Regions from separate parts of the Lentzea sp. NPDC020367 genome, predicted to be linked through region 2. Evidence: riboswitches for the same ligand, from Rfam matches in the RefSeq annotation. Region 2 holds a riboswitch; each other region holds the start of a gene.

Region 1 (4,336 bases), 580 kb from region 2:
AGACCCCACTTGACCGTGCCCGCGACCGCGATTCCCGCGTCCTGCAACGCTTTGATGCCGGTGCGGTCGGTGCCGGGAGTGGCGTTGGGCGAGCACCGCGTGATCGTCGGCGCGGCCACCCCGCCGTTGCCGTCCAGTTCCTGGAAGTCGACCACGATCGTCGTGCCGCTCAACGCGTCCGCGCCGGTGCAGATGCCGTCGTAGCCCGCGGCACTGGCAGGAGCGGGCGCGACGACCAGTCCGGTGAGGACCACCGCGGCGGCGAGAACTCTCTTCATCACTGAACCCCCTGGGAGAGACGACGGCGAAGCAGCAGAACGAGACCGGCGAGCACCATGGCGCCGCCGAGTGCGAAGTAGGACCACAGCGGCGGGTGCCACGGAGCGTTCTGGGCGACCAGCGCGGGGACCGGCTTGGCGTCCGCCAGCGGCAGGCGCACCACCGGTGACAGCGGAGAACCGTCCGCGCTGATCCAGGATCGGCCGGCGATGCCTTGTGCGGCAACGAGACTCGTGCCGAAGTCGGTCGTGCCGTCACCGCCGGACACCCGCGGCAGGCCCCCGTCGGCGAGCACCATTCCGCCGATGGTCTTCGCGGTACCGCTCACGTCCAGGCCCGCTGCCTGACGAGCACCCGCGACCGAGGCGCTCAACGCGATGGAGGGCGCGCCACCGTCGTCGTCGACCATGCCCTTGCCGTTCGGCTTGGTGCCGAGCAACGAGATCGCCTTCACGAACGCGGCCGCGCGCTCCTTCGACCACTCGGCCGGGGCCTGGGCGACGGGCGCGTCCTCGGTGAACGGCCTGCTGTTCAGCGCGGTGACCGCGGCGGCGGTGGAGGCGAGATCGCCGTCCTCGCAGTCGGCGTCGTCCATGCGTTCCGGGAACGTGCCGTCCTCGCACTGACGGGCGGCCAGCGCCTCGATCGCCTGGCCGGGGTCGGCGACGGTGGCGAGCACCGCCCAGGTGTGGCGGCGGACGGAGTCCTCGGAGTCCGCGAACGAACCGGTGTCGGTGAACAGGCCGTCCGCGCCCCGCAGTGCCGCCAAGTCGGCGCGCAACCGGTTCGCGAGGTCGTCGGACTTCTGGAACTGGGCCAGGACCACGAGCTTCGCGAGCGGTTCGGCGTAGGCGGCGTCGCCGGTCTCCTGCCCGGCGCCGTGCGCGTAGGCGTTGATCGCGTCCGGTGTCAGCAGAAACTCCGAGGCCTTCTTCGCGGCTTCCTGCTGCTCGCCCAGCGCGTGCAGGGCCAGCACCAGGTCCGCGGTCGCGTCGTAGTCGACGTAGGTCCTGTCGTTCTCGGTGACCTCGACGTGGTCGCCGCGCACGAGCTTGTCGGCCAGGTAGGCGCCGAGCTTCGCGGCGGACGTCGTCGCGGCCGGTTGGACGGTCTTCGGCGCCGGGGCGGGCTGGCGGACCACGGCCTTCGGCTTGGTCGTCGGCGCGGGCGCCTGAACGGTCGTGGTCTTGGTGTGCACGGGTGGTGGCGTGGTCGTGGTGCCCTGTGCCGCCGTGGTCGTCGTCGGGGTGCTGCTCGCCGTCGTGGTGGTCGGGGTCGGCTCGGGCACGTCGCCCTTGGCCAGCGCGTACAACCCGATCTGCGACAACCCGAGCGAGGCCTGCGCACTCGCCCTGATCCACGTGTCGATGCCGGAGATGCCGCCGGTGCGCGCCGCCTGGTACGAGGCCGGGTTGTACGCGATCGCACCGATCTGCCCGGCCAGCGCGGTACCCGCGTCGGACGCGCCGGCCTGCGCGGACTTCAGGAACTCGACGCCCCTGGCGACCTCAGGACCCGCGCCGCCCGCGTCCGCGAGCGCCTGCACGATCAGGCCGGTGCTGTTGGTGTTCGGCGCCTCGGTCCCGACACCACCACCCCAGCCACCACCGGCGGATTGGTTGTTCTTCAACCACGTCACGGTCCTCGCGATCGGCTCGTCGAGCCCGGTCGCCCCAGCGCGCTTCGCCGCGAGCATGGCCGACAGCGCGAGGCCCGTCGCGTCACCGTCCGGCGACGACGAGCCGTCCGCCTTCCCCTCGTCACACGAGGACACCTTGAGGCCCTCAGGTCCCTGGACGTACCCGAAGAAGATCCGGAAGTAGCCCTCGGAACACTGCTGCGTCACCATCTTGTCGATGGCGGGCTGGTCGTTCTCCCCCGCCACGGCCAGTCCGATCACGGCGAGGGACTGGCCGAACATGTTGGCGTTGTTGTTCACCATGTCCGCCCACTCGGGGTTCTTCGAGTAGTCGCTGACCCGGCCGGCGTCGACTCCCGAGCGCCGGATCGCCGCCTTCGTCTCGGCGACCATGTCGTGGCCGTCGAAGGCACGCGGATCACGGCCGGAGATCTGGGCGGCGAGCAGGGTCTTGGCCACCGCGCCGCCGACGATGATCTGGTCGAAGCCCTGGCCTGGAGCGAGGCCGTCCCAGGTGAAGTAGTCGGTGGCGTGTCCCTGGTCGTCCAGGAACTTCATGATCGGCTCGGCGAGCGCGCCGTCGCCCGAGGCGTGCATCGCGAAGACCAGGTCGAGCATCAGACCGTGGTCGGGCAGGTCGCCGCCGAGCGGGTTCTCCAGGGTGCCGTCGGGTCGCAGCTGGTGGGAGAGCCACACGGAGCTGGAGTGGGCGGCGTCGCGATCTCCCGCGGCGGCCGCGGTTCCGGCGATCGTCGTGGCGATCAGGCCCGCGCCGACGGCGAACGCCAGTGCGGCCAGGCTCCTGCGCCGGGTCATTTCTCTCCCCCTCCTCGTGCTGCTCGAGGAGAGGAGACGGCGCGGGGCGCCGGCAGCCACCCCTGCGTTTCGCGACAGCGGTCGGTCCGTTCACCCCGCCCGGATGGTGACCCGACTCGCCACTGGAAACAGTGGCCCACGGTTGCGCGACAGTGCCGGATTCCGACCGGCTTCCCCGTCACGGGCGAGGTATGAAGTTGTCGAGCCGAGCGAGGTTAACACCTGGAAACCGCTGTTCGGCACCGCCTTCGGGGTCGGAGGCGAGCGTCACATCCGTACCCGGTACGAGGCCTTGCGCGGCATGAGAACCTGTTGGGCGTTCAGCGCGACGCGGGGGAAGTCCGGTGAGAATCCGGCGCTGTCCCGCAACGGTGTGCCCTCCGCGGCAAGCCCGGTCACCCGCATCGCGCGGTGTTCACCAACTCCTGTCGTGGAAGTGCGGGAAAGGGTTCTCATGAGACGTCTGGTGCTCGCTGCTGTCCTGATGCTGGGCATTGGCACCGCTGTCACCCCCGCGGTGGCGGCCACGCACAACAAGTCCGACGCCGCTGCGGGCTGGCTCGCCCGGCAACTGGTCGACGGCGAACGGTTCGAGGCCGACTTCGGCGGTCAGAAGTTCCCGGACCAGGGCCTGACGATCGACGCGATCTTCGCGTTCGCCGCCGCCCGTTCCTCGGACACCAACGCCGAGAAGGCCATCACGTGGCTGGCGAAGCCGGAGATCACCACCGGGTACGTCGGTTCCGGCACCGAGGCCTACGCGGGCGCGCACGCCAAGCTGTTGCTGGCGGCGAAGGTGCGGCACAAGAACGGCAACGCGTTCGGCGGTGTCGACCTGGAAGCCGGTCTGCGTGGCCTGCTCGCGCCGTCGGGCAGGTTCTCCGACCGCTCGGACTTCGGTGACTTCTCCAACGCCTTCACCCAGTCCCTGGCGCTGCTGGCCCTCGAGCGCACGCCAGGTGGCACGCCCGCGTCGGCCAAGGCCTTCCTCGCCGGAACCCAGTGCCCCGACGGGGGTTTCCCGCTGAACTTCGGCCAGACCCCGTGCGCCAGCGACGTGGACTCGACCGCCTTGGTCGTGCAGGCGTTGCGCGCCACCGGTGACAACGTCAACGCCGCCGAAGGCACCACGTGGCTCGCGTCGAAGCAGAACGCCGACGGCGGTTTCTCCGTCGGCACCAACGCTTCCAACGCGAACAGCACCGGCCTGGCCGCGCAGGCGCTGGCCGGTCACCGCCCGGCCGCCGCGACGCAGGCACGGCAGTTCCTGCGTTCGCTCGCGGTCGGCTGCTCGGGTGCCGCAGCGGACCGAGGCGCGATCGCCTACGACGCAACGGGATTCGACCAGGCGACCGCTCCGCGTGCCACGGCCCAGGCGGTGCTCGGCCTGACCGGCGTCAAGCTCGCGAACCTCGACGGCGGCGGCAACCCCGCCGCGCCGACGCTCGCCTGCTGACGAAGCGGTGCCCCTGACCGGAGTTCCCGGCCAGGGGCACCGCACCGGCACGACTCAGAAGTCCTCGTCGAACGCCACCGTGCCGGTCACGCCGACCTGGTAGGCCGAGACCCGGCGCTCGAAGAAGTTCGACAGCTCCTGCACGT
Region 2 (4,336 bases):
ACGCCGGTTGGTCCTTCCGGCGCAACGGAAGCAGTTCGCGCAACGCCGGTTCGTCGACCTGCACCACCCGGATCCCGGCGGCCTCCAGGTCGCGGATCTCGTCGCGCAACGCCAGCGCCACCTGAGCCGCGGTGTCGGCCAGCGGCTGGTCGTCGCGGACGAACGACCACGCGAGGATCGTCACCGGACCGGTCAGCATTCCCTTGACCGGCTTGGACGTCAGCGACTGCGCGTAGGTGCTCCACGGCACCGTCATCGGCTTCGGCCGGGACACGTCACCGTGGATGATCGGCGGCCGCACGCACCGCGACCCGTACGACTGCACCCACGCGAACTGCGTGCTGGCGAAGCCTTCCAGGTGCTCGGCGAAGTACTGGACCATGTCGTTGCGCTCGGGTTCGCCGTGCACCAGCACGTCCAGGCCGATGTCCTCCTGCAGATCGATCACGCGACCGATCTCGTCCCGCATCCGCTGCTCGTACTCGTCCTCGGTGATCTCACCGCTGCGCACGGCCGCGCGCGCCTTGCGGATGTCGCCGGTCTGCGGGAACGACCCGATCGTCGTGGTCGCGAGCGGCGGCAACCCGAGCCGGGCCTGCTGGGCGGCGGCTCGGTCCTCGTACGGCGCCCGGAGACTGTGCTCCGGCCGCAACGACTCGATGCGCGCCCGGACGTGGTCGTCGCGGCGCGGGCTGGGCACCTGGCGCTTCGCCTCGTCGGCCCAGGCGCCGTCGGCCCCGCCGCGCAAAGCCCTGCCCAGCACCACGATCTCGCGGACCTTCTGCCGCGCGAACGCGAGCCGCGCCTGCACGTCCGGCTCCAGGTCCTCGGCGTCCAGGTCGTACGGCACGTGCAGCAGCGTGGAGGACGACGACACGACGACCTCGTTCGCGAAGCCCAGCAACGTCGCGGCCTTCGCCAGCGCGGCGTGCAGGTCGGTGCGCCACACGTTGCGTCCGTCGACCAGGCCGGCCACCAGGATCTTGTCGCGCAACGCGGGGATCGCGACCGACGTGTCCGGTGCGCTGACCAGGTCGATGCCGATCGCCTCGACCTGCGACTCGGCCAGGATCGGCAGCGCCTCGCCGAGGTCGCCGTAGTAGCCGGTGACCAGGAGCTTCGGCCGGCCGGGCAGTCCGCTGAGCGTTCGGTACGCGCGGCGCAACGCGTTCAGGTCGGCCGGGGTGCGGTCGGCGGCGAACGCCGGTTCGTCGATCTGCACCCACTCGACGCCCTCGACGCGCAGGCGGCCGAGCAGTTCGACGTACGCCTCCAGCAGGCGGTCGAGCAGCGCCAGCGGTTCGAAGCCGGGCACCGTGCTCTTGGCCAGCAACAGGTACGTCACCGGGCCGAGCAGCACCGGCCGGGTCGTGACGCCGAGTTCGAGCGCCTCGCGGTACTCGGCGATCGGCTTGTCGCAGGCGAGCCGGAACTCGGTGTCCGGGCCCAGTTCCGGCACCAGGTAGTGGTAGTTCGTGTCGAACCACTTCGTCAGTTCCAGGGCCGCGGCGCCGTCGCGGCCTCGTGCCGCCGCGAAGTAGGTGTCCAGTTCGGACAGTCCGAGGTCGCGGAACCGCTGCGGGATCGCGTCGAACAGCAACGACGTGTCGAGCACCTGGTCGTAGAACGAGAAGGTGTTCGACGGAACGGAGTCCAGTTCGGACAGTTCGGCCCAGGTCTGCGCCCTGAGCTGCCTCGCCGTCTCCCGGAGGGCGGCCTCGTCGATCTTCCCGGCCCAGTACTGCTCGACCGCGCGCTTCAGTTCGCGCTTCGGTCCGATTCGGGGATAACCAAAGACAGTGCTGCCGATGGTCACAAGCTCTCTCCTCGCGAGCGTGCGGAAGCACCGGAGACACGCGAGCAGGACGGCACGCAGCCGCGCCCGTCAGCCCGCCCGAGAGGCTCCGGAGCACCGCGCACCGGGTCGGCGCGCGGACCGGCGGCAGGTCTTCGGACTCGTGGGCGTGTTGCTCGCTCCTACCGGCCGTCGCTTCCCAGATCTGGCAGACCCAGTGCTTCTGACGGCTTTCGTTCCCACTCACCGCTGCGGGGCAGTCCCGGACTCGCACCGGGTTCCCTTTTGCTCCACCCGGAACGAGCCCGGGTGAACCGCTGGCAGCACCGACCCTAGCGGGCCGCGCCGAGCATGCCCAGCGCCATAGCCGCGTACTGAATGGTGAGATCACTCAACTTGACCGGCCCCGCAGGGGAGTACCACCGGGAGACGCCGCTGCACATCTCCAGCAACGCGAGCCGCGCGACGCTCGGATCGGCGACCGTCAGCTTGCGCGCCTTCACGCCGTCGTCGATCGCGTCCTGCCAGAAGCGCTCGTAGCGGTCGCGCAACGCCACGATCTCTTCGCGGCGCTCGCCGGTCAGCGCGCGCATCTCGCCGTCCACCACCGCCGTCTCGCGCGGCTTCTCGGCGTGCGCCCGCACGTGCATCTTGACCAACGAGACGAGACGGTCCGTCTCGTCACCGGTGATCTGCTCGGCCTTGCCGATCAGCTCGGTCAGGCTCGTGCGCATGATCTCGACCAGCAGGTCTTCCTTGGTGCCCATGTAGTGGTAGAGCGTCGCCGACGACAGCCCGGCGGCCTGCGCGAGGTCGCGGATGCCGGTGCCGTGGAAGCCGCGCTCGGCGAACAACCGCACGGCCGCCTCGCGGACCCGTTCCTCCGTCGTCATGCTGCCTCCCTTGACCGGCCCGACTCGCTCACTCTAGCGTCAGGCCCGATCGATCGATCGATCGAAGGGGAGAGATGACCGTCGACTACTCCTGTGCCGAGGGCATCGCGCAGGTGCACCTGAACCGTCCGGAACGGCTCAACGCCGTGGTCCCGGCGCTGGTCGAGGACCTGCTGGCCGCGTTCGCACGGGCGCGCGAGGACCAGGCGCGGGTGATCGTGCTGGCGGGCCGCGGCAAGTCGTTCTGCGCCGGCCACGACCTGAAGGAGCCGGTGCCGGTCGAGACCGAGGAGCAGACGCGGGCCCGGTTGGAGCGCATCCAGGACGTGACTCGCGCGATCCGCGACTTCCCCGGCATCGTGATCGCGGCGGTCCACGGCTACGCGCTGGGCGCGGGCGCCGAGTTCGCGCTGGGCTGCGACCTGGTCGTGGCGCAGACCAGCGCGCAGTTCGGATTTCCCGAGGTCGGCGTCGGGCTCAGCGTGACCGGCGGGATCTCCAGCCTGCTGCCTCGGATCGTCGGTTTGGCGCGTGCCAAGGAGATGCTCCTGCTCGGCGAACGGATCCACCCTCCGCGCGCGTACGAGCTGGGGCTGATCAACTCCTACGCGCTGAACCACGAGAAGCACGCGATGAAGCTCGCGCGCCGCATCGCCGCCCAGCCGCCGGTCGCCGCCGGGCTCGCGAAACGGGCGCTCGACCTGGGCCTGGACTCGACGCTGGAGCAGGCGATGGCGACTGAGGTCGACCACGCGATCGTCACGAGCCTGTCCGGCGAGGGGGACGAGCCGCGGGAGGAGTTCGGCCGTGGCTGACCTCATCGGCGCGCTGCGGACGGCCGTGACGCGGTGGCCGGACAAGACCGCGTGGACGTTCGATCCCGGCGGCTCGTTCACCTTCGCCGAGATCGACGCGCTGTCGGACGGGTACGCGCAGGCGTTGCGGGACAAGGGGATCCGCGCGGGCGACCGGGTCGCGATCATGCTGCGCAACGTGCCGGAGTTCCCGCTGGTGTGGTTCGCGCTGATCAAGCTCGGTGCCACGGCCGTGCCGCTCAACGTCAAGTACCGCTCGGTCGACGCCTCGCACGTGCTGACCACCTCGGAAGCGGTTGCCGTGGTCAGCACCGAGGAGTTCCGGCCGCTGCTCGCTGATCACTTGGTGCACTACGTCGAAGAGCTGGAGCCTGTCGAAGGGTTCGTGCAGGGCGAGGTGTCCGCGCCGGTCAGCCTGCAGTTCACCTCGGGCACCACGGGGAAGCCGAAAGCGTGCGTGCTGTCGCACACCTACTGGCTGACGCTCGGTGGCAGTCTGGTCGAGCACTTCCCGCAGCTGAACTCCGACGACGTGATGCTGACAGCGCAACCGTTCCACTACATCGATCCACAGTGGAACGTCGTCGCGGCACTGCTGGCGGGCGCGCATCTCGTGGTGCTGGACGGCTTTCACCCGTCGTCGTTCTGGGAGAAGGTCCGCGAGCACGGCGTCACCTACTTCTACTGCCTCGGCGCGATGCCGGCGCTGTTGCTGCGCATGCCCGCCGATCCGTTGGACCGCGAGCACTCGGTACGAGTCGTGCAGGCCTCGGCGATCCCGCCCGCCCTGCACGCCGAACTGGAAGAGCGCTGGGGCGTCGGCTGGTACGAGG
Region 3 (4,336 bases), on a different contig from region 2:
GGTTCGGATCGTCCTGGCTGCGGAAGTACTGGGCCGCAATGGTCTTCGCGACCGACTTGCCGTGCCGGGCGCTGTGGAACGCCACCACGTCGGCTTCGTTGATGAGTCGCGCGGCCTTGACCGTCACGAGTTCCGGGTCGCCGGGACCCAGGCCGACGCCGTAGAGCTTGCCCGTCATTCTTCCTCGCTCGCGATCGCGTTGATGGCCGCCGCCGTCATGGCACTGCCGCCGCGCCGGCCGCGCACCACGAGGTGCTCCAGATCCGTTGCGGCCAAAGCTTCCTTGGACTCCGCCGCCCCGATGAACCCGACCGGGATGCCCAGTACCGCGGCGGGTCGCGGAGCTCCGGCGGCGATCAGGTCGAGGAGGTGGAACAACGCCGTGGGGGCGTTGCCGATCGCGATCACCGCGCCGTCGAACCGGTCCGCGAGCAGTTCGAGCGCGGCGGCGCTGCGCGTGTTGCCGATCTCCTGGGCTCGCGTGGGGGTGCGCGGATCTCCCAGGTAGCAAAGGACTTCGTTGTCCTTGGGCAGGCGGCGGCGGGTCACGCCGGACGCGACCATGTTGGCATCGCACAGGATCGGCGCGCCCGCCCGCAGTGCCGCACGGGCGTCGCGGACGACGTTCGGCGAGAAGGCGACGTCGGTCGGCAGATCGGTCATGCCGCACGCGTGGATCATGCGGACGACGACTTTCGCGACGTCGCCGGGGAACCTGGTGAGGTCCGACTCCGCGCGAATGGTGGCGAAGGACTGGCGGTAGATCTCCGCCCCGTCCTTGATGTACTGCGTCAACGGATCTCCTCGTAGCCGTCGCCGGTCGCGACGAACTCGGTCACATCGCCTGCGGGACGACCGCAGCGGCGGGCACAGCCTGACCAGTGAACGGGGCGGTCGTGCGGGGTTCCGAGCCAGGCTCGCGCGTCAGCTCGCACGTCGGAGAGCGACTTCGCGCAGCCCGGGCGGCCGGTGCAGGCGCTGACGCCGTGCCACGGGGAGGCCGGGTCGGTGATCAGGCCGGTGGTGTCGGTGCCTTCGGGGACGACCAGGCTGCGCCACGGGGTCAGGCGGAGGGCGACGCCGGGGAGCTGGTGAGCGTCGAGCCGGCCGAGCGGCACGCCTGGCGTCAAAGGTGAAGGTGCGACAGGCGTCACAGCCGGGGTGATGCGCGGGGCGTCGGTGGCACCGAAGTGAGCGGTGATCTTTCGCACACCGTCGTCCACTTCGGACAGGCGCCAGGCCTGGCCGCGGAGCTGCTGGAAGAGGCGGGCGGCGGTCACCACCGCGTCGACGGGGTCGGTGACGCGGACGCCGGTGTCGCGACCGGCGAGCAGAAGCACGTCGTTGACCAGGCCGAAGTCCCCTCCCAACCCGCTCACCGAGGCCCCGACCGTCACCAGGAACCTGCCCGGCAGATCCGCCAGCGCCGGGTCCGCGCACAGGGCCGTGTCGATCGCGTCGACCAGTGCCTGGTTGTCCTCCAGCGGTGCCGCGATGATGTTGCGGATCCGCTCGTGCGACGCGGAGGGCAGGAGCCCGGCCGCGGTCAGTCGCGTGCCCAGTTCCACGCCGTCCGCCAGGCCCCTGATCTGGAGGTTCGCCCGGGAGGTCAGCTCGATCGAGCCGGAACCCAGTTCGAGCGCGGCGAGGCGCACGACGTCCCACTGAGCAGCGGAAAGAGTGCCGCCGGGTACCCGGATGCGCGCCAGCCCGCCGTCGGCCGCGGCGTGCAGCTCGACGGCGCCGGGGCAGGCGTCCGGGTGACTACGCATAGGTCGGACTGTAACCCGCCGGTTAGGGTGAGCCCGAACGACGAAGCGCAGGAGGAAGCCGGTGTGAATCCGGCGCGGTCCCGCCACTGTGACCAGCGAACACCGCTGGGAGTCAGGAACTCCGCTTCGCCAGTCACCCGCATTTTGGGGCGAGGACCCCACGAGGGATGGAGCCTGCGTGATCCTGCTGCTGTCGACCTCCGACACCGACCTGCTGTCGGCGCGTGCGAGCGGTGCCGAGTACCGGCTCGGCAACCCCGCGCGACTCACGACCGACGACCTGCCCGTGCTCGTCGACGGCGTGGACCTGGTCCTCGTGCGCATCCTCGGCGGCCGCCGGATGTGGGAGGAAGGCCTCGACTGGCTGCTGGCCGGCGGGCTGCCCGTGGTGGTGCTCGGCGGTGAGATGCAGCCCGACGCGGCGCTGATGGAGCTGTCGACGGTGCCCGGTGGCGTGTGCGCCGAGGCGCACCTCTACCTCGCGCACGGCGGTCCGGCGAACCTCACCGAGCTGCACAAGTTCCTGTCGGACACCGTGCTGCTGACCGGCCACGGCTTCGAGGCCCCCGCCGCCACCCCCACGTGGGGTGTGCTGGAGCGCGAGGGAACGCCAGAAGGTCCGACGGTCGCGGTGCTCTACTACCGGGCGCACCACGTGGCCGGGAACACGGCGTTCGTGCACGCCCTGTGCGACGCGATCGAGGCCAAGGGCGGCAAGCCCCTGCCGGTCTTCTGCTCCTCGCTGCGCACCGCCGAACCCGAGCTGCTCGACACCCTCAGGCAGGCCGACGCGCTCGTCGTAACGGTGCTCGCGGCGGGTGGCACGAACCCCGCGAAGGCCTCGGCGGGTGGCGACGACGACGCGTGGGACGTCGGCGCGCTGGCCGCGCTCGACGTGCCGATCCTGCAGGGGTTGTGCCTCACGTCGAGCCGCGACTCGTGGGACGAGAACGACGACGGACTGTCTCCTTTGGACACCGCGACCCAGGTCGCGATCCCCGAGTTCGACGGCCGGATCATCACGGTTCCGTTCTCCTTCAAGGAGATCGACGAGGACGGGCTGACCGTCTACGTGGCCGACCCGGAACGGGCGCTGCGCGTCGCGGGCATCGCGGTCCGGCACGGCAGGCTGCGGCACATCCCGGTGGCCGAGCGCAGGATCGCGGTGATGCTGTCGGCGTACCCGACCAAGCACTCCCGCATCGGCAACGCGGTCGGCCTGGACACGCCGGCGTCGACCGTGCGGCTGCTGAAGGCCATGCAGGAGCACGGTTACGACATCGGTGACGCGCTGCCGGGCGTGCAGGAGCTGGACGGCGACGCGTTGATCCACGCGTTGATCGCGGCCGGTGGCCAGGACGCGGACTGGCTGACGCAGGAGCAGTTCGAGAGCAACCCCGTGCGCATCGCCGCGGCGGACTACCGGGAGTTCTACGAGACGCTGCCCGAAGACTTCCGCGAGTCGATGCAGGAGCACTGGGGCGAGGCACCGGGCACGCTCTTCGTCGACCACTCCAAGTCCAAGGACGGCGAGATCGTGCTGGCCGCGTTGCGGTCCAACAACGTCGTCGTGATCGTGCAGCCGCCGCGCGGGTTCGGCGAGAACCCCATCGCGATCTACCACGACCCGGACCTGCCGCCGTCGCACCACTACCTCGCGGCGTACCGGTGGATCGAGTCGAACTTCGGCGCGGACGCGGTCGTGCACGTCGGCAAGCACGGCAACCTGGAGTGGTTGCCGGGCAAGACCGTCGGCATGTCGGCGTCCTGCGGCACGGACGCGGCGCTCGGCGACCTGCCGCTGGTCTACCCGTTCCTCGTCAACGACCCCGGTGAGGGCACGCAGGCCAAGCGGCGCGCGCACGCCACGCTGGTCGACCACCTCGTCCCGCCGATGGCCCGCGCCGACAGCTACGGCGACATCGCGCGCCTGGAGCAGTTGCTCGACGAGTACGGCAACATCTCCGCGATGGACCCGGCGAAGGTGCCGGCGATCCGCGCGCAGATCTGGACGCTGATCCAGGCCGCCAAGCTCGACCACGACCTCGGCCTGGAGGACCGGCCGCACGACGCGGAGTTCGACGAGTTCATCCTGCACGTCGACGGCTGGCTGTGCGAGGTCAAGGACGTCCAGATCCGCGACGGTCTGCACGTCCTCGGCGAGGCGCCGACCGGCAGCGTCCGCGTCAACCTCGTGCTCGCCATGTTGCAGGCGCGGCAGATGTGGGGAGGTCAGGTCGCCGCGCTGCCCGGACTGCGCGAGGCGCTCGGGCTCACGACGACCGGCCGTGAAGACGTCGACGCGATCGAGGAGATCGCGCGCGGACTCGTCCAGGCCATGGAGGACGCGGGCTGGGACCGGGAAGTGGCCAAGACCCTGCACGAGTCCGAGGACGTGCAGAAGATCCTGGAGTTCGCGGCGGTCGAGGTCGTGCCTCGTCTGGCGCGCACCACGGACGAGATGACGAACGTCCTGCACGCGCTGGACGGCGGCTACATTCCGGCCGGCCCGTCGGGTTCTCCGTTGCGCGGCCTGGTGAACGTGCTGCCGACCGGCCGCAACT
Region 4 (4,336 bases), on a different contig from region 2:
GCCTGCTTCTGAGGCTGCGCTTCGAACTCGACCACCACGTGAACCTCCGCCCGGCTCGTCTCTACCCCGGTGTCCGCAGCCCGCTCGCGGACCCGCCGGAGATCGACATGGTGGTGGTCCGCGAGGGCACGGAAGGCCCGTACGCGGGCAACGGCGGCCTGCTCCGCAAGGACACGCCGCACGAGATCGCCACCGAGGTCTCGCTGAACACCTCGTTCGGCGTCGAGCGCGTGGTCCGGGACGCCTTCGCGCGTGCGTCGAACCGTCAGCGCCGGCACCTGACCTTGGTGCACAAGACGAACGTCCTCACGCACGCCGGCTCGTTGTGGTCGCGCGTCGTGGAGGAGGTCTCGCTGCAGCACCCGGACGTCACCGTGGCCTACCAGCACGTGGACGCGGCGACCATTCACATGGTCACCGACCCGGGCCGTTACGACGTGATCGTCACCGACAACCTGTTCGGCGACATCCTGACCGACCTCGCCGCCGCCGTCACGGGTGGCATCGGCCTGGCCGCGTCGGGAAACATGGACGTGACCCGTCGCAACCCGTCGATGTTCGAGCCGGTGCACGGTTCGGCGCCGGACATCGCGGGCCAGGGCATCGCGGACCCGACGGCCGCCGTGCTGTCGGTCGCGCTGCTGCTCGACCACCTCGGCGAGCACGAGTCGGCCCGCCGGATCGAGGCCTCCGTGGCCTTTGATCTCGCTACCAGGGACCACCAGTCGCCTGGGGCCACCTACGCCATCGGCGATCGTCTCGCGGCACTCGTGTCGTCGAACGTCCGCACTGGCTGAGGTTCATCCGCTCGACGTTTTGAAGCCCGGCCGGATTTCTCCGGCCGGGCTTCGGCGTTTCCGCGCGTCGATCAGAGCTGGCCGTTGGCCTCACGCCACGCGCGCTCCTTCTTGATCCACTCGTTGTCCTGCGGGAACTCGTCGATCGTCGGCACGCGCCGGATCTCGGTCTTGAACCCCGGGCCTGCCAGCGGCATGCGCTTGGCCCACTCGATCGCTTCTTCCTTCGACGAGACGTTGAGCAGGTAGAAGCCGTTGAACAGCTCCTTGGTCTCGCCGTACGGGCCGTCCGTGACGACCGGCGGCTCGGCGGAGTAGTCCACGACGACGCCCTCGGACGGCTCGGAGAGACCCTCGGCGGCCAGCAGCACACCGGCGCGGATCAGCTCCTCGTTGAACGCGCCGACCGTCTCCAGCATCTTGTCGAAGTCGACCTCGCCCATGTTGGCGAAGCCCTCGTCGGTGGCGCGCATGATCAGGATGTACTTCACGGTGGATCTCCTCGCTCGGTGTCTTTCTCGGTGACGTCCACAGGTCGAACGGGCCGTGGGCCGGATCGACATCACACCCGAAAATTTTCGAACTTTCTGTTTCCGCAGGTAGGGTCGCCTCAGTCGTGCGTGGGGGAAGACCGGTCGAAGTCCGGCGCTGACCCGCAACGGTAGGTCTCCTGATCAGGAGACGAGCCCGAACACCCGCTCACGGTGACCGAGAAGTTCCGACTCCGCCGTGGACTGCGGGAAGGACCCAGTGCTCTCCAAGATCAGCGTGCTCGTCGGCGTGCTCGCCGTCAGTCTCGTCGCGGGCGTCGCGCTCGGCCCCGTCTCCGTTCCGTTCGGCCTCACGCTCGAACTGCTGTGGGCGGCGCTGACCGGCGGCACGATCCCCGCCGACCTCGCCGGGCAGTACCACATCGTCTGGGACATCCGGCTTCCCCGCGTTCTGCTCGCGGCCGTCGTCGGCGCCGGCCTGAGCACGGTCGGCGTCGCGATTCAGGCGATGGTGCGCAACGCGTTGGCCGACCCTTACGTGCTCGGCATCTCGTCGGGCGCGAGCGTGGGCGCGACGGCGGTGGCGACGCTCGGCATCCTGTCCGGTCTCGGCGTCTACGCGTTGTCGGTGGGAGCGTTCCTGACCGGTCTTGGCGCTACCGCCCTGGTCTACATCACCGCACGCACGAGCCGAGGGCTCACACCGTTGCGGCTCGTGTTGACCGGGACGGCGCTCGCGTACGGGTTCTCCGCCGTGGCGATGCTGCTGGTGTTCCAGGCACCGCGCGGTGAGGCGGCGCGGGCCGCGATGTTCTGGTTGCTCGGCAGCCTCGGCGGGGCGAACTGGCAGTCGCTGCCCGTCGCCGCCGTGGTGACCGCGGCCGGCATCGTCTACCTGGCGACCAAGGCGCGGCAGCTCAACGCGCTGGCGATGGGCGACGAGACCGCGACCACGCTCGGCGTGGCGGTCAACCGGTTCCGCACGCACCTGTTCGTCGTCACCGCGGCCATGACCGGTGTGCTGGTGGCGGTCAGCGGTGCCGTCGGGTTCGTCGGACTGATGCTGCCGCACCTGACGCGCATGGTCGTGGGCGCCGACCACCGCAAGGTCCTGGCGCTCGCACCGCTGGCCGGAGCGTCGTTCCTGGTCTGGGTGGACGTGGCCGCGCGGATGCTCGCGGCGCCGGAGGAACTCCCGCTCGGCGTCATCACGGCCGCACTCGGCGTGCCTTGCTTCATCTTCCTGATGCGTCGCAAGTCCTACGTCTTCGGAGGCCGCTGATGCGCGTCGAGCTGCACGACGTCGCTGTCCGGAACATCATCTCCGACGTTTCTTTGCACGCCTCTCGCGAGGTCGTCGGCATCGTGGGCCCGAACGGCAGCGGCAAGTCCACGACGCTGCGCTGCGTGTACCGGGCGTTGAAGCCGGACGCCGGAACTGTGCTGCTCGACGGCTTGAACGTCCACAAACGACACGATGTCGCCCGCCACCTCGCGGCGTTGACGCAGGAGTCGCAGGTCGAGTTCGACTTCACGGTCACCGAGGTCGTGGAGATGGGCCGGCTGCCGCACGACCGCGATCCTTCGCGTGATGTCCGGGTGGTGGCCGAGGCATTGGCCACTGTGGACGTTTCGCATCTCGCTTCGCGCAGCTTCCTCAGTTTGTCCGGTGGTGAGCGCCAGCGCGTGCTCATCGCCCGTGCGATCGCCCAGGAGCCGCGGGTGCTCGTGCTGGACGAGCCCACGAACCATCTCGACATTCGCCATCAGCTCGACGTTCTCCGGCTCACGCGTGGGCTGGGGATCACGGTGCTGACGGTTCTGCACGATCTGAACCTCGCCGCATCTTTTTGTGACCGCCTTTACGTGTTGGACGAAGGGCGGATCGTTGCGTCCGGCACACCGGTCGAGGTGTTGGTCCCCGAGCTGATCGCCAAGGTTTTCCACGTCACCGCGCACGTCGTGCGGCATCCGACCACGGGAGTTCCCCAGCTCCTGTTCGACCAGGAGGTCACCCCTTGAGAACCGTTGTCCTTGCCGCTGTGCTGTTGGTTTCCGGCTGCGGTGCCACGGTCGCCCAGGACACCTCCGCGTCCGACCCGGTGACCGTCACCAACTGCGGTCAGCAGGTCACGTTCGACAAGATTCCGTCCAAAGTGGTCACCAACGACACCGGGATCACCGAGTTGATGTTCGCTCTGGGGTTGAAGGATCGGATGGCCGGCTACGTGGTCTCCGGTGTCGACACCGTCGACGTGCGGACCTCGCCCTGGAAGGCCGAGTTCGGCAGTGTGAAGCACCTGTCGGACAAGATCTCCAAGGAGGTCGTGCAGGGGGTCAACGCGGATCTGGTGTTCGCCGGGTGGAACTACGGGTTCAGTGAGAGCACCGGGTTCACGCCGGACTCGTTGAAGGCTTTGGGGATCGGGACGTACCAGCTGACCGAGGCCTGCCGGAACGGGGTGGGGAAGCAGCGCGGGATCATGCCTGCGTTGGATGCGCTTTACACGGATCTTCGCAACCTGGGGAAGATTTTTCGGGTCGAGGCCAAGGCTGAGGAGCTGGTTGCGGGGTACCAGGAGCAGATCTCTCGTGCCGGGAAGTTGATGGAGGGGAAGCCTCGGCCGAAGGTGTTCCTGTACGACAGCGGGCAGGATCAGCCGTTCACGTCCGGGAAGAACGCTGCGCCTCAGGATGTGATTGCCAAGGCCGGCGGGGAGAATGTTTTTGGGGATCTCAACGACAGTTGGACGACTGTCAACTGGGAGACCGTGGTGCAGCGGAACCCTGATGTGGTGTTGATCGTGGACTATGCGGATGGGGAGGCGAACACTCCCGAGCAGAAGCAGGCGTTCCTGGAGGGCTTCGCTCCGCTGGCCAACTCGCCTGCGGTTAAGGGGAAGAGGTTCTTCTCGTTGCCGTATGCGGCGTTGGTGGAGTCGCCTCGGAACGCGGCTTCGATTGAGGCGTTCGCGAAGTTCCTGTCCCAGGGGTGATGTCGGTGCGGGTTGCGTGCGGGCTGTTGCTGTTCCAGCGGGGTTGGTCGCG

Evidence for each region. Region 2 has a riboswitch for cobalamin ahead of metE (5-methyltetrahydropteroyltriglutamate--homocysteine S-methyltransferase). Riboswitches for the same ligand answer to the same signal wherever they lie in the genome.
Region 1: another riboswitch for cobalamin. It lies ahead of ACH413_RS03450 (hypothetical protein); the one in region 2 lies ahead of metE (5-methyltetrahydropteroyltriglutamate--homocysteine S-methyltransferase).
Region 3: another riboswitch for cobalamin. It lies ahead of cobN (cobaltochelatase subunit CobN); the one in region 2 lies ahead of metE (5-methyltetrahydropteroyltriglutamate--homocysteine S-methyltransferase).
Region 4: another riboswitch for cobalamin. It lies ahead of ACH413_RS42965 (iron ABC transporter permease); the one in region 2 lies ahead of metE (5-methyltetrahydropteroyltriglutamate--homocysteine S-methyltransferase).

Annotation. Positions count from the first base shown of each region.
Region 1 covers NZ_JBIRVV010000001.1:775,544-779,879, reverse strand. Annotated here, with positions in the region: gene ACH413_RS03455 (ABC transporter substrate-binding protein) at 1-278, opposite strand, end outside; gene ACH413_RS03450 (hypothetical protein) at 278-2,734, opposite strand; cobalamin riboswitch at 2,818-2,959, opposite strand; cobalamin riboswitch at 3,030-3,156, shown strand; gene ACH413_RS03445 (prenyltransferase/squalene oxidase repeat-containing protein) at 3,189-4,190, shown strand; gene ACH413_RS03440 (ribonucleotide-diphosphate reductase subunit beta) at 4,245-4,336, opposite strand, start outside.
Region 2 covers NZ_JBIRVV010000001.1:190,897-195,232, forward strand. Annotated here, with positions in the region: gene metE (5-methyltetrahydropteroyltriglutamate--homocysteine S-methyltransferase) at 1-1,816, opposite strand, end outside; cobalamin riboswitch at 1,924-2,129, opposite strand; gene ACH413_RS00930 (TetR/AcrR family transcriptional regulator) at 2,128-2,688, opposite strand; gene ACH413_RS00935 (enoyl-CoA hydratase/isomerase family protein) at 2,763-3,503, shown strand; gene ACH413_RS00940 (AMP-binding protein) at 3,496-4,336, shown strand, end outside.
Region 3 covers NZ_JBIRVV010000006.1:262,170-266,505, forward strand. Annotated here, with positions in the region: gene ACH413_RS26425 (precorrin-2 C(20)-methyltransferase) at 1-178, opposite strand, end outside; gene ACH413_RS26430 (precorrin-8X methylmutase) at 175-795, opposite strand; gene ACH413_RS26435 (hypothetical protein) at 792-1,772, opposite strand; cobalamin riboswitch at 1,781-1,916, shown strand; gene cobN (cobaltochelatase subunit CobN) at 1,951-4,336, shown strand, end outside.
Region 4 covers NZ_JBIRVV010000020.1:34,597-38,932, forward strand. Annotated here, with positions in the region: gene ACH413_RS42955 (3-isopropylmalate dehydrogenase) at 1-797, shown strand, start outside; gene ACH413_RS42960 (YciI family protein) at 869-1,288, opposite strand; cobalamin riboswitch at 1,383-1,515, shown strand; gene ACH413_RS42965 (iron ABC transporter permease) at 1,548-2,570, shown strand; gene ACH413_RS42970 (ABC transporter ATP-binding protein) at 2,570-3,310, shown strand; gene ACH413_RS42975 (ABC transporter substrate-binding protein) at 3,307-4,284, shown strand.